DNA from 2 places in the Dyadobacter sp. CY327 genome. Region 1 is predicted to be linked to the other one. Evidence: riboswitches for the same ligand, from Rfam matches in the RefSeq annotation. Region 1 holds a riboswitch; the other holds the start of a gene.
What was found. A riboswitch is a leader RNA that binds a small molecule or an ion and turns the genes downstream of it on or off. The one in region 1 is predicted to bind thiamine pyrophosphate.
Positions count from the first base shown of each region.

Region 2: it holds a riboswitch for thiamine pyrophosphate, as region 1 does, so the genes downstream of both, thiS (sulfur carrier protein ThiS) here and LZG74_RS23625 (TonB-dependent receptor) in region 1, are expected to answer to the same signal.

Region 1 covers NZ_JAJUXJ010000008.1:164,016-171,265, reverse strand. The annotation lists gene hemE (uroporphyrinogen decarboxylase) at 1-173, opposite strand, end outside; gene LZG74_RS23625 (TonB-dependent receptor) at 202-2,652, opposite strand; TPP riboswitch at 2,693-2,786, opposite strand; gene rocD (ornithine--oxo-acid transaminase) at 2,869-4,122, shown strand; gene LZG74_RS23615 (S41 family peptidase) at 4,129-5,520, shown strand; gene LZG74_RS23610 (GlsB/YeaQ/YmgE family stress response membrane protein) at 5,584-5,838, shown strand; gene LZG74_RS23605 (GH3 auxin-responsive promoter family protein) at 5,971-7,250, shown strand, end outside.
Region 2 covers NZ_JAJUXJ010000007.1:237,973-245,222, reverse strand. The annotation lists gene LZG74_RS17315 (amidohydrolase/deacetylase family metallohydrolase) at 1-982, shown strand, start outside; gene LZG74_RS17310 (RraA family protein) at 1,047-1,979, shown strand; gene LZG74_RS17305 (bile acid:sodium symporter family protein) at 2,045-3,151, shown strand; gene LZG74_RS17300 (GNAT family N-acetyltransferase) at 3,300-3,803, opposite strand; TPP riboswitch at 3,946-4,041, shown strand; gene thiS (sulfur carrier protein ThiS) at 4,112-4,315, shown strand; gene thiC (phosphomethylpyrimidine synthase ThiC) at 4,359-6,239, shown strand; gene LZG74_RS17285 (thiamine phosphate synthase) at 6,256-7,250, shown strand, end outside.

The DNA.
Region 1 (7,250 bases):
ACCTCAGCCGCCATTTCCGGCGTTGTTGCCAACTTTATAAAACTTCCGGCCTTCTCGCGAACGGCCCTGTATTCAGCCAAAATCCGACCCGCCTGCCGCATCATCCAAACAGGCGTGCGTTCCGTTTTCTCCCCACGCGCCGCCCGAAGCAAAAGATCATTTTTCAATTCCATGCGGCAAAGTTAGGCAGAAAGCGGCATATCAAAACCTAAAATTCACCCCAACCAGAAAATTCCTGCCTGCTTGCGGGAAGTAAAAATTCTCCTGCGTTAATGCGCCGCCTGCGAAATATCCGTACGTATATCCGTTGGATTCGTATTTTTCTTCCAGCACATTATTGACCAGCAAATTGAAGGAAATCTCTCTCGCCCAGGTTGGTCGGATCGTCCAGGAAAGGCGGACGTCATTGGTAAAGTAAGCGTCCAGCTTGCGGGTTTCAGATGATGTGTTGTCCAGATATTGCTTGCTTACATATTTGCTTAGCAATGCCAGTTCCAGGTCTTTTCTGATAATGTAAGTCAGCTGGCTTCCGGCGATGGCGTTGGGCGAGAAAGAAATGTCGGATTTTCCGTGGTTGATCATGTTGTAATCGCCGGTGTCGTAATTGATGACATACTCGGTGAAATTATTGATCTTATTTTGGCTGAATGTTGCGTTTACATTCCATTTCAAGGTTTTGCTTAATGCAATGGCACCTTCCAGCTCGATGCCCATGCGGTAACTTTTTGGCACATTTACTCGGATAGCGTTGCCCACGTCATTGATCTGGCCGGTCAATACGAGTTGATTTTTATAAGCCATCAAATAATAGTTCGCCGAGAAAGCCCAGATGCCGCGCTGCGTTTTGAAACCTGCTTCCACATTCTGCAGTCGTTCGCTTTTTGGAAATAAACCAGCCGTTGATGAAGTAAAATCATCCCGGTTAGGCTCGCGGTTTCCTACGCTATAAGAGGCATAAACTGAACTTTGATCCGCCAACTGATAGGTTAAGCCAGCTTTTGGATTAAAAAATGAATAGGCTTCATCCGTTGCCAGGGCGATCTGATCATTGTCCGTTCCCTTAATGTTGTGACTTACACTTCTGAACTGCAAATCGGCGAACGCATTGAGTTTGGGCGTCAGCTGATAGTAAACCTTTCCGTAAATGTTAAAATCCTTCTTAATGCCTTTGCTGTAATAATATTGATGGTCGTTTTCAATGTTCCCGGCATTGCGCGCCCACACAATTCGGCCATAATGGTCGCCGTCATATTTGTTATAACCGCCGCCAAAGCTTGCAGTCAGCTTTTTAAAACTGTTGTATTCCAATGAAAATGTAGAGCCGTAAAAGTAATTATCCAGCCAGCGGCGACGGATCAGATCCGTGCTCGTAAGCGTATCCTGGCCGATAACCACATTGGGCAAATTGTAATTGCTGTAATCGTCGCCCATTCTGGATTGCTCATAATAACCCAAGCCGCGAACCAGAAATGCATTGAGGTTAAAGATCCATTTATCGCTCAGATTATGCGATGAAACGATCTGGTAATGATCCTGGCGGTAATTATCCACCTCGTTTTTATAAGTGTAGGAATTGTAAGTCCGGTTATCCGAATCGAGCAGGTTCTGCGCATCTTTTTCGCCCAGACCATTGCGATCAATATAGCTCAAAACGCCTTCCCGATCGCCGCGCAACTTGGCTTCCGGCACGCCATTCCAGGATTGGTAAGTCCGCTCGTTGCCCGAAAACACATTTACCCGCACAAAACTCTTTTTACCAAAAAAGCCTCCCGACAAATAATAAGAATGCAATTCCGAAGAAGCCCGGTCCACATAACCATCCGAAGACACCCGCGATAGTCTCGCATCAAAGGTGAATTTATCCTTAATCAGCCCGGAACCGACTTTCAATGTGTTTTTGAATGTATTGAATGAGCCATAAGAATTGTTCAGCTCCGCATAAGCTTCTTCGCGGAATGCATTTGTATTAATGTTCACCGAAGCACCGAAAGCCCCTGCGCCATTGGTAGAAGTGCCCACGCCACGCTGGATTTGAATGCTGCTAACCGACGAAGCAAAATCCGGCATATTAACCCAAAAAACACCCTGGCTTTCGGCATCATTGTAAGGAATCCCGTTTACCGTCACATTAATGCGCGTCGCATCCGAGCCGCGGATGCGGATGCCCGAGTAACCGATGCCCGCACCCGCATCACTCGTGCTCACGAGCGAAGGCGTGAAGTTGAGCAGAACGGGTAAATCCTGTCCAAGATTTTGTTTATCAATAGCTTCGGCAGAAACCGTGCTGTATGCCATGGCCGATTTGTCGTTGGCGCGGGTGGCGTTAATGATCACTTCATCCGCCTGGAAAGTGCTTTTGGAAAGCTTTATTTCCAATTGGTTTTCGGAAGAAAGGGGTAATTTTTGAGTTTGGTAACCGATGTAGGAAACTTCGAGGATGGCGATGTTCTCTGCAATGTTCTTTAAGCTGAAATTCCCTGAACCATCGGTCTGCGTGCCGCGGATTTCACCTGCCTTGATGGTTGCGCCGGGCAGTGGTTTTCCATCTTCCGCATCGGTAACGCGGCCGGAAATGGAGCGTTGCGCGAACGCAGAACGGAATGATAATGTGGTGATTATGAATATAAACAGATAGGTAGTAACGTTTCGCATTGCGATTTTTGGGTTACAACAGGCAGGGGCCACCTATCAAATGGTTGCTTTTTCTCTCCCTACGCCGGCATTACCCGGATCAGGTTCATGGGTTTGATCTCAGCCCGTTCGGTAGGGCACCCCTTGAGATTATCCTGCAAAGCTACGCCGGAACAGCGGATGATTCAAGCTTTTCCTTATTTTTACATAACATATAAAACCAACCTAACTTCAGGAATGACGAACTATACAGACACAATTGAATTGAATGCTTCGCGGGCTGCGATGGAACTGGAATATCGCTATGGGGCGCATAATTATAAGCCGATGCCTGTCGTGCTGGAACGTGGGCTGGGTGTGCATGTGTGGGATGTGGAAGGGAAACAATATCTGGATTTTCTGTCTGCTTATAGTGCTGTTAGTCAGGGACATTGTCATCCGAAAATCGTAGAGGCGATGGTTGCGCAGGCGCAGAAGCTGACGCTTACTTCGCGGGCTTTTTATAATGATAAGCTGGGTGAATGTGAGAAATTTCTTTGTGAGTATTTTGGCTTTGATAAAGCATTAATGATGAATTCCGGCGTGGAAGGCGGGGAAACGGCATTGAAGCTGACGAGAAAATGGGCTTATAAAGTAAAAGGAATTGAGCCCAATAAGGCCAAAACGATTTACGCTTCGGGCAATTTCTGGGGAAGAACATTGGCTGCGATTTCTGCTTCCACCGACCCTTCGAGCACGAATGATTACGGGCCGTTTTTGCCAGGTTTTGAGATAATCCCTTTTGATGATCTCGAAGCATTAGAAAATGCATTTAAATCCGATCCGAACATTGCAGGTTTTATGGTCGAGCCGATCCAGGGCGAGGCTGGCGTCGTAGTTCCTCAGGAGGGTTATCTCAAAGGCGTCCGGGACCTTTGTACCAAATACAATGTGCTTTTCATCGCCGACGAAGTGCAAACTGGCATCGGGCGAACAGGGAAACGTCTTGCCTGCGATTGGGAAGGCGTTAAGCCGGACATTCTGGTGCTTGGAAAAGCACTTTCAGGAGGTGTAATGCCTGTTTCTGCAGCATTGGCGGATGATGAAGTGATGCTGACGATCGCGCCGGGCGAGCACGGTTCGACATATGGCGGAAACCCTCTGGCTTGTGCCGTCACGGTGGCCGCTTTGCAGGTTGTTATTGACGAAAATCTCGCGGATAATGCGGAGAAAATGGGCCAGCTTTTCAGAAACAGAACAATGGATTTGCAAAAGCAATGTTCTCTGATTGAAGTCGTTAGAGGAAAGGGTCTTTTGAATGCGATCGTGATCAATGATACGGAAGACAGCCACACGGCCATGGATCTTTGTTACAAAATGATGGAAAAAGGGTTGTTATGTAAGCCGACGCATGGTAACAAAATCCGCTTTGCGCCGCCTTTGGTCATCAACGAAGAACAAATGAATGAGGCTTGTGACATTATAGAGCAGGTATTTTTAGAAAATGCATAGCCGTTTATGAAAATAAAACTATTTCTGGCCATCCTGCTGACAAGTGCGGCGGTGATTTCTTGCAAAGAAAAAAACGTGGATCCCGCGACTGAAACGGAGACGAATCAGTGGATTTATGAGAACATGAAATATTGGTATTACTGGAATGATGACATGACCACCAAGCCAGATTATACCAAAGATCCCGCCTCGTTTTTTGAATCATTGCTTTATAAATACGACGCCACATTGCGGCCCGACGGCGACCGGTTTTCCTGGATACAGGAAAGCGCCGAGGAGCTGGAAGCATCCCTGGGAGGCCAGTCGAAGGCGTCCGGGATGGAATATAAGCTGACTTATTTCCCAACAGGCACCCAGAATGTGATCGGCGTGGTGCTTTACGTGCTGCCCGATTCCCCTGCGGCCAAAGCGGGCTTCAAAAGGGGCGATATTTTTAACAGCATTAACGATCAGAAACTTACCGGCAGCAATTACAGCAAACTACTGAATTCGCAGGAGAAGCTCACTTATACATTGGCAACGCTCTCCGCCGATGGTGTTTTGACGGACGGGACAACCAAGCGTGAAGTTACGCCGGTGGTGTTGCAGGAAGATCCTGTTTTCTTTGACACGCTTTACAACATTGGCGCAAACCGGATCGGCTATGTGGTTTACCATCAGTTTATTCCAGAGCCTTACCAAGCCGACAACAAGCAATATGACAAGAAGCTGGATGCTATTTTTACCAAATTCAAAGATGCGAATGTCAATGCGTTGATCGTGGACTTGCGCTATAATCCGGGTGGTTATGTGAGTTCAGCGACCAACTTTGCGAGTCTTATCGCCAAAGCGACGGCCAGTGATATTTTTTATTACAAAGAATACAACACGGAGGTTACGGAGACAAACATGAAGAAATTCGGTGAAACTTATTTCTATGACAAGTTTGCCAGCAAAAGCCAGAACATTGGTAATCAGCTGAATGACGTGGTTTTCCTGGTGTCTTCACGCTCGGCTTCCGCGAGTGAGTTGCTGATCAACGGTTTGAAACCTTATATGAATGTGACGCTCGTTGGCGGGAAAACGGTTGGCAAGAATGTAGGTTCGGTGACGTTGACAGATTCCAAAAAGAAAGTAAAATGGGGCTTGCAGCCTATTGTTTCAAAATCTTTGAACAAGGATAAAAAGTCGGATTACAGCATCGGTTTTACGCCGGACATTGCGGCGAGCGAGGGCAACCTGCTTTATCCTTACGGGAATCCCAAAGATCCTTTGCTGGGTGAGGCGCTTTTCAAGATCACCGGAAACCGCATTGTCAGACAAAAAAATGCCCGGACAGTGCAGGAGGAAGAGGATCAGGAGATTATATCGACAATAAGCCGGAAAGCAGGCGGCAGCAATATGTTCTATGATAAATAGATTTCCGAGGGCACAGTTTTTGTAATTAATGCTGCAAACAAACATTAAACTAAACTGAGCTTTATGGGAATCATAACATGGATCATCGTCGGCCTCATTGCGGGCGCAATTGCAAAAGCCATTCACCCAGGAAAAGATCCGGGCGGCTTTATCGTCACCATTTTGATTGGTATCGCGGGTGCAGTCATAGGTGGCTGGATTTCTTCCATGCTGGGCTACGGAACAGTGGATGGTTTCAATATCGGAAGTCTTTTTATAGCGATTTTGGGGGCGGTAATTCTGCTCTTTATTTATAGAAAGTTCAGCACGAGGTCTTAACCGGCTTATCCTGAAATGAATGGTGGAGGAACATGTTCAAACTGTTCTCCCACCATTTTTTATTGCTATTTTTACAAATTGCAATGCGAATGCAATGCCGATGCAATGCCAAAGTTCCTAACTGATTGACTCATGAAGCTGGTTAACGATATGACTGTCTGGTTTTTGAAGCGACGCTTCGAAAGGATCGAGCAGTTTATGAAAAACCCGATTGAAACCCAGGAGCGCGTTTTTTCTGAATTAATTGAAACCGCGCGTTATACGGAATGGGGGAGTAAATACAATTATGGCCAGATCCGGAATGTCAAAGAGTTCCAGGACCAGGTGCCCGTTTCAACTTACGAAGAAATTTATCCCTATATTGAACGCGTCCTGCGGGGTGAGCCGAATGTGATGTGGCCGTCGCAGATCGACTGGTTCTCAAAGTCTTCCGGGACTACCAATGCAAGAAGCAAGTTCCTGCCCGTTTCGCCCGAGGCGCTGGAAGAATGCCATTACGAAGGCGGTAAGGATATGATGACATTGCTTATCAATAACCGGCCTGATACGCGGGTTTTTGATGGTAAAGGTTTGTCGATAGGGGGCACATTGCATGCCAATCCATTTGATGATTACACCCAAATCGGCGACGTTTCGGCGGTTATTATGCAAAATCTGCCTTCCTGGGCCGAGTTTATGCGAACGCCGCCGCTGGATGTTGCCTTAATGGATCATTGGGAAAGCAAATTGGAAAAAATGGCGTCCATATGCTCTCAGGAGGATGTAACAAGCATTCTCGGCGTTCCAACGTGGACCATTGTGCTGCTGGATCAGATTCTCGAACTGACGGGCAAGAAAAATATGCTTGAAGTTTGGCCTAATTTCGAGGTTTTCGTCCACGGCGCGGTTTCTTTTGAGCCATACAGGGATCTCTTTATGACCAAATATTTCCCTTCCGACCAGGTTTTATATCTCGAAACTTACAGTGCTTCCGAAGGGTTTTTTGCCATCCAGGACGACGTAAATCGCGTTGGGGAAATGCTGTTAATGCTGGATTATGGCATTTTTTACGAGTTTGTGCCCGTTGAAGAAGTCGGTAAGCCGCATCCGAAGGCGTTGCTTTTGGATGAGGTTGAGATCGGTAAAAATTACGCGCTGGTTATTTCTACAAATGCTGGCTTATGGCGCTATCTGATTGGGGACACGGTGAAATTTACTTCAACTTATCCATTCAGGTTGAAAGTAAGCGGCCGGACGAAGCATTTTATCAATGCATTTGGTGAGGAGGTAATTGTGGAGAATGCGGATTATGCAGTTAAAATAGCAACTCAAAAAACCGATTCGCTGGTGGCCAATTACACAGCCGGGCCCGTTTACATGGGCGACGGCTCGCGCGGAAGGCACGAGTGGATCATTGAATTTACCAAAGAGCC
Region 2 (7,250 bases), on a different contig from region 1:
CAATGGTCCGAATGCACTGCCACCGGATGGTTTTACATTCCGCACCGGCGTTACAACGGTGGTAGACGCAGGATGCGCCGGCTGGAAATCGTTTCCTGACTTTAAGAAACAAACCATTGACATTTCAAAAACCCGCGTGCTCGCATTCCTGAACATTGTAGGAGAAGGCATGCGTGGCGGCACTTACGAGCAGAATGTGGACGATATGGACGCAGCTGCGACGGCAAAAGTCGTAAAGGAAAATCCGGATTACATTGTCGGCATAAAACTCGCACATTACAACGGTTACAACTGGACGCCCACCGAACGCGCCGTGGAAGCCGGAAAACTTGCTAATGTACCTGTGATGGTTGATTTCGGTGGCAGCAAGCCCGTTTTACCGCTTCAAGAATTGTTTACAAAATACCTGCGCCCAGGCGATATTTTCACACATTGCTTCGGCCAGCTCAACAGCCGGGAGCCGATTCTGGACGTGGCGACTGGCAAAATTAAGCCATTCGTTTACGACGCGCGTAAGAAAGGGATCCTTTTTGACGTGGGTTATGGCGGCATCAGCTTTGCCTTTTCACAAGCCATTCCAGCCGTTAAAAGCGGTTTTTATCCCAACACCATCAGCACCGACATTCACACCGGCAGCATGAACAATGCCATGAAAGATATGCTGAATGTTATGTCCAAATTCCTGGCTATGGGCATGGATCTTCCGGCTGTGATCAAAGCCAGCACCTGGGCGCCTGCTCAAGCCATTCACCGCGAGGAGCTAGGAAACCTTTCAGTTGGCTCGCGTGCAGATGTGACTGTTTTGAGGGTTCTGGATGGTAAATTCCAATTGAACGACACAGGAACATTCGGTTTCTGGGATTACACAGGAACCAAGATTCAGGGAAAACAAAAACTGGAAGCAGAAGTAACAATCCGCGCCGGAAAAGTCGTTTACGACCTCAATGGCCTCACCGAACCGCTCGTGATTACCAAAAGATAGTTTGAATGATAAGCCATTCGATGCATCTTTGACATTTATCTTGCCGCAATTTTATTTTTCAAACATGAGAGTACAATTTTTAGGTGTAATAGCCCTTTTAGCCCTCAATTTTAATGGTCTGCAAACGACGCAGGCGCAAATGATGCCCAAGGAAGAACTGATGTTCCTCACTTCCGAATGGAAAGGCGAACGCTTCCCCGACGGCCGCCCCAAAGTCTCCGACGAGCTCATTAACCGCGCCAAAAATATCTCCATTGAAGAAGCGTGGGTGGTGTTGCAAAATGAGGGTTACAACTGCCAGTTCGACGGAAACTGGAAAATATTGAAAGACGACATCGTCATCACGGGCCGGGCACTAACCGCCCAATTCATGCCCTCCCGCCCCGACGTTGAAAAGCTCGTAAAAGACCGCGGCAACAAAAACGGCATGTTGGGAAACACCAATTCCTGGCCCATCGATAAGCTTTCCAAAGGCGACGTATACGTAGCAGACGGCTTCGGCAAAATCGCCAGCGGAACATTGATCGGCGACAATTTAGGAACATCCATTTTTACAAAATCAGGCAATGGCGTTGTTTTCGACGCATCCGTCCGCGACCTGGAAGGACTTTCCAAAATCGAAGGTTTCAATGCATTTGTAAGAGATTTTGACCCATCATTCTTAAAAGACGTTTTCCTGACCGGCATAAACACACCAATCCGCATAGGCCGCGCGATTGTATTGCCAGGAGACATTGTGCTTGCTAAAAAAGAAGGTGTGATCTTCATTCCGGCGCACATGGCCGAAAAAGTGATCCTAACCGCCGAATTCCTCACATTAAGGGACAAATTCGCCCTCCAAATGCTACGCGAAGGCAAATTCACCCCCGGCCAGATCGACAACCAATGGACCGATCAGCTCAAAGAAGCATTCCTGAAATGGCTGGACAGCAATCCAAAGGAAATCCCGATGAAACGCGCCGAACTGGACGAATACATGAAGAAAAGAACCTGGTAACTTTCTTATTGAAGTGCCAGGGCACTTTTGCGTTCTTTTTTAAATAGCATTATAACGACAATTATATGAATGTTTACAAGCTACTAGCCGGTGTTGCAGGTCTGTGTCTTCTTGTTGCGCTTTTCCTCGCGCTCTCCGGAAACCTGCCGCAAGCCGGTCCCTTCTTTATTGCTTTTTTTCTTGCCTTAGCAGTCAGTTTCAGGGGTTTTGAAAAACTGAAAGGTTTCACTTATACAACCGTCATTTTCGCCGCAGTAACCACAGCCCTCTACTATCCGCAGCATTTCCAGTCAGTCAACGGCTTCAAGCTGGCAGCATTAATTACGCCTTTGATCCAGATTATCATGTTCGGAATGGGGACGTCAATGAGCTTCGGGGATTTTGTAGGAGTTGTAAAAATGCCAAAAGGCGTGCTGATTGGCGTAGTAAGCCATTTTATCATCATGCCAACCATTGGATTTACATTAGCTAACCTAAGCGGCTTCCCACCCGAAATCGCGGCCGGAATTATCCTCATCGGCTGTTCACCAAACGGAATGGCTTCAAATGTAATTTCCTATCTGGCCAAAGCAAACCTGGCATTATCGATCACGATCACGGCGATCTCTACAATGCTCGCTCCTATCGTGACGCCCTTGCTAATGAGCGCATTGGCAGGTGCATTTGTACAAATAGATACATTGCACATGATGTGGGACATCATTAAAATGGTCATCATCCCAATCGGCGCCGGACTATTATTCAACAAGTTTTTCAGCGGCAAAGCAAAATGGCTCGACGACGCCATGCCGATCGTTTCCATGGCCGGCATCGCCTTCATCATCGTCATCATCACCGCCGCCGGCCGCGACAGCCTGCTTACCATCGGACCAACATTACTCCTACTCGTCCTGATCCACAATTTATCGGGTTACACATTGGGTTACTGGTCCGGCCGCCTCTTCAAAATGAGCGAACGCGACTGCCGCACCATCGCCATTGAAGTAGGCATGCAAAACGGCGGTCTGGCATCTGGTATAGCCAAAGAAATGGGAAAAATGGCCACCGTAGGGCTGGCACCCGCGATTTTCGGGCCGTTAATGAACATTACAGGATCAATTTTAGCATCCTGGTGGCAAGGCAAACCGACGGGCGATGAAGAGACCTATGTGGAGACGGGAAGGGCGCATTGAACGGGAAACCCGGAGGGATGACATATTGGCGGCCGCCGATATTACATCCCTCCGGGATTTGCGTCTATTTTATCTATCTTTTTCCTACCGCGGCGCGGCCACCAATGTTACATCGCTCCGCGATTTGGGAGTCGCCTTGAACAATTCCTCAATCTTCTTCCAACAACAACTGCATAAACACCAAATCCAACCACTGGTCAAACTTATATCCAACCTCCTTCAAATAACCCTTCTCCACAAAACCATACTTTTTGTGAAATTCAATGCTGCCGCGGTTGGCGGCGTCTATGCCCGCTATCATGCTGTGGAGGCCGGATTCGCGGGCGCGTTGGATGAGGCTGCCGAGGAGTTTGCCTCCCACGCCTAAACCTCTTGATTTTTCATCAAGGTAAATCGAATGTTCTACGCTGAATTTGTAGCCTATTTTCGGCCGGAAAATATTGTAAGAGCCGTAACCAATTACTTTTCCTTCCCTTTCCGCGACAATCACGGGCATGCCGTCATTGAACATTTTCTCAAACCATTCCCGTTGCTCGTCCAGCGTGCGGGGCTCGTAATCGTAAATCGCAGTGGTGTTAAGAATGGCGTGATTAATAATTTCTAACAGGGATGGCAAATCCTTTGGAGCAGCGCTTCTGATAATAAGATCCATCAAGTAACGTAGGTTCGATATAATTGGTAAATATGACCTTAAAGTTACCCGATAATTCTTAAAATAAAAGTGCTTCCATTGCTTCGTTTCGCGGTGTTTTCTTTGGTTAATTTTTGAAAATACATTTTTTGCGATAGCTTTGTCCAAACTTTAGGGGTGTCCCGAAATGCGGACTGAGATAATACCCTTTGAACCTGATGCAGTTAGTACTGCCGAAGGGAAAAGTAAGAGATACTGCTATTGTATCTCAATGTATCTTTCTTCCAAAAGGTCCATTCCTGAAGTTTTTCTCAAAAACATTATTCAGAATGGAAATTATCATCAACGGTCAATCGCGTGAATTTTCTGAACCGCTCTCGGTCCAGCAATTACTTTCTGCTCTTTTTCCGGATCCTGCCAAAGGAATTGCTGTCGCTGTAAACCAGTCGGTTATCCCTAAAACGGCGTGGGCAGCGCATCCGTTGCAACCGCACGACCGCGTCATGCTGATCACAGCCACGCAAGGCGGCTAGCCTCCATTCTTCCCCATTTGTTTAATCCTTAATCCAACATTTTATGAAAACCGAAAAAACGCCACAAAGCAGCAGTGTGACCACCGACCCGTTCCCGAATTCACGGAAAATTTACGTAAAAGGCAGCCTGCACAATGTGTCCGTTGCGATGCGGGAAATTGCACTAACCGACACGCGTTTGCATGGAAAGCTAGGCCAGGTGGAGAAAAATGCGCCTGTCACGGTCTACGACACGAGTGGCCCTTTTACAGATCCCAATGTTGAAATCGATGTAAAAAAAGGATTGCCTGCGTTGCGTGCAGAGTGGATTAAAGCACGGCAGGATGTAGAGCAGCTGGAAGGCATCAGCTCGCAATACGGACAGCAGCGACTTTCGGATCCTTCATTGGATGCACTGCGCTTTGCGCACATTACCAAGCCGTTTCGGGCCAAACCGGGTGCGAATGTATCTCAATTGCATTATGCAAAAAAGGGCATTATTACTGCGGAAATGGAATACATTGCGATACGGGAAAATCAGCGTATCCAGGAAAATCTGTTGGAATTAAACGGCAAAGCGGGTTCGCTTTCGCACCAGCATCGCGGCCATAGTTTTGGGGCAAATACGCCGGTTAACTTCATCACACCCGAATTTGTGCGCTCCGAAGTAGCAGCCGGCCGCGCAGTGATTCCGGTGAACATCAACCATCCGGAAAGCGAGCCGATGATCATTGGTCGTAATTTTTTGGTTAAAATCAATGCCAACATTGGCAACTCCGCGGTGTCATCCACCATTGAGGAAGAAGTCGAAAAAGCCGTTTGGGCTTGCCGCTGGGGTGCTGATACGATCATGGATCTTTCAACCGGCAAGAACATTCACGAAACCCGCGAGTGGATCATCCGCAACTCACCCGTTCCCATTGGCACCGTTCCGATTTATCAGGCTTTGGAAAAAGTAAATGGTAAGGCCGAAGACTTGACTTGGGAATTGTTCCGAGACACGCTCATTGAGCAGGCCGAACAGGGAGTGGATTACTTCACGATTCATGCCGGCGTTTTGCTGCGTTACATTCCGCTTACGGCCAAAAGGATCACGGGAATTGTTTCCCGCGGCGGCTCGATCATGGCCAAATGGTGTCTGGCTCATCACAAGGAAAATTTCCTTTACACGCATTTTGAGGAGATCTGCGAGATTATGAAAGCTTATGATGTCGCGTTTTCGCTGGGTGATGGTTTGCGTCCGGGCTGCATTGCAGATGCCAATGATGCCGCACAATTTTCCGAACTGGAAACTTTGGGCGAACTAACAAAAATTGCCTGGAAGCACGACGTGCAAACCATTATCGAAGGTCCGGGCCATGTGCCGATGCATTTGATCAAAGAAAATATGGAGAAGCAGCTGGAACATTGCCAGGAAGCGCCATTTTATACATTAGGGCCCTTAACAACAGACATTGCACCTGGTTATGACCACATTACGTCTGCTATTGGTGCGGCTATGATCGGCTGGTTCGGGACGGCAATGCTTTGTTATGTGACACCGAAAGAACATTTAGGACTGCCGAATAAAAAAGATGTGAAGGACGGCGTGATCACTTACAAAATCGCTGCGCACGCCGCGGATCTTGCAAAAGGGCATCCGGGCGCGCAATATCGTGATAATGCATTGAGCAAAGCCCGCTTCGAATTCCGCTGGGAAGATCAGTTCAATCTTTCCCTCGATCCCGAAACGGCCAAATCCTTCCACGACGAAACATTACCAGCCGAAGGCGCCAAAATCGCCCATTTCTGCTCGATGTGCGGACCCAATTTCTGCTCCATGAAAATCACGCAGGACGTGCGCGACTATGCAGATGAGCATGGTTTAAATGAGGACGCAATTGCGGAAGGAATGGAAGAAAAATCGCGGGAATTCGCGAGTCTGGGCAGTCAGATCTATCTATAATCAGCTCTTTTATAATATGGAACTGATCGCAATATCTCATCCAGATTTCATCCCGAATGAAGCCGAACGGATTAACGCGCTTTTTCGGGATGGCTTGCAGCGCCTGCACCTGCGAAAACCTGTGTGTAATGTGCTCGATTTGAACCGATTGATTGGTGAGATTAATCCAGTGTTTTATTCTAAAATAGCCCTGCACTCGCATCACGAAGTCGCGGCGCAATATGGAATTACCAGGCTTCATTTCCCGGAAAAATTGCGAAAAAAAACGCCGGAATTTATGTTAGAAAAACTGAAAAACGGAGGTTTTAAGCTTAGCACTTCTGTTCACAATATTGATGAGCTGGCTGATCTTTCTGACAATTTCGAATACACATTTTTCGGTCCAGTGTTCGACAGCATTTCTAAAAAAGGCTATTCAACGATCATCAGTAAGGATTTTTATTTAAATAATGAACAGAAAACGGTGAAAGTAATCGCGATCGGAGGCATTGATCATTCCAACATAAGCCAAATTCAAAAAATGAACTTTGACGGCGCTGCCTTACTAGGTGCAATCTGGCATGCTCCCAATTTCAAATTTTCAAACATTGCCGGAGGCCTAAGCCCCCGGCAAATGAGATCAGAATTGCAGCACATTGACAAGCTGCAATTTATTTCTAATCAGACACAGGAGTCTAGCCATTTGGAAAGCATTAGCCTTGCTTTGGAAGCCGGCTGCCGATGGATCCAGTTGCGTGTAAAGAATGAGCCGGAAAACCTCGTTTTGGAAATGGCCCAAGCCGCCAAAGCACTGTGCAACACTTATGGTGCCAAACTGATTATCAACGACTTTCCAAACATTGCAAAAGCTGTTTCTGCTCACGGTCTGCACCTTGGATTGAACGATATGCCCATTCCCGAAGCTAGGAAAATCGTAGGTGACAACATGATCATCGGCGGCACAGCCAACACATTCGAAGACATTCTTTTACGGATTAAAGAAGGAGCGGATTGCATTGGGTTAGGCCCATT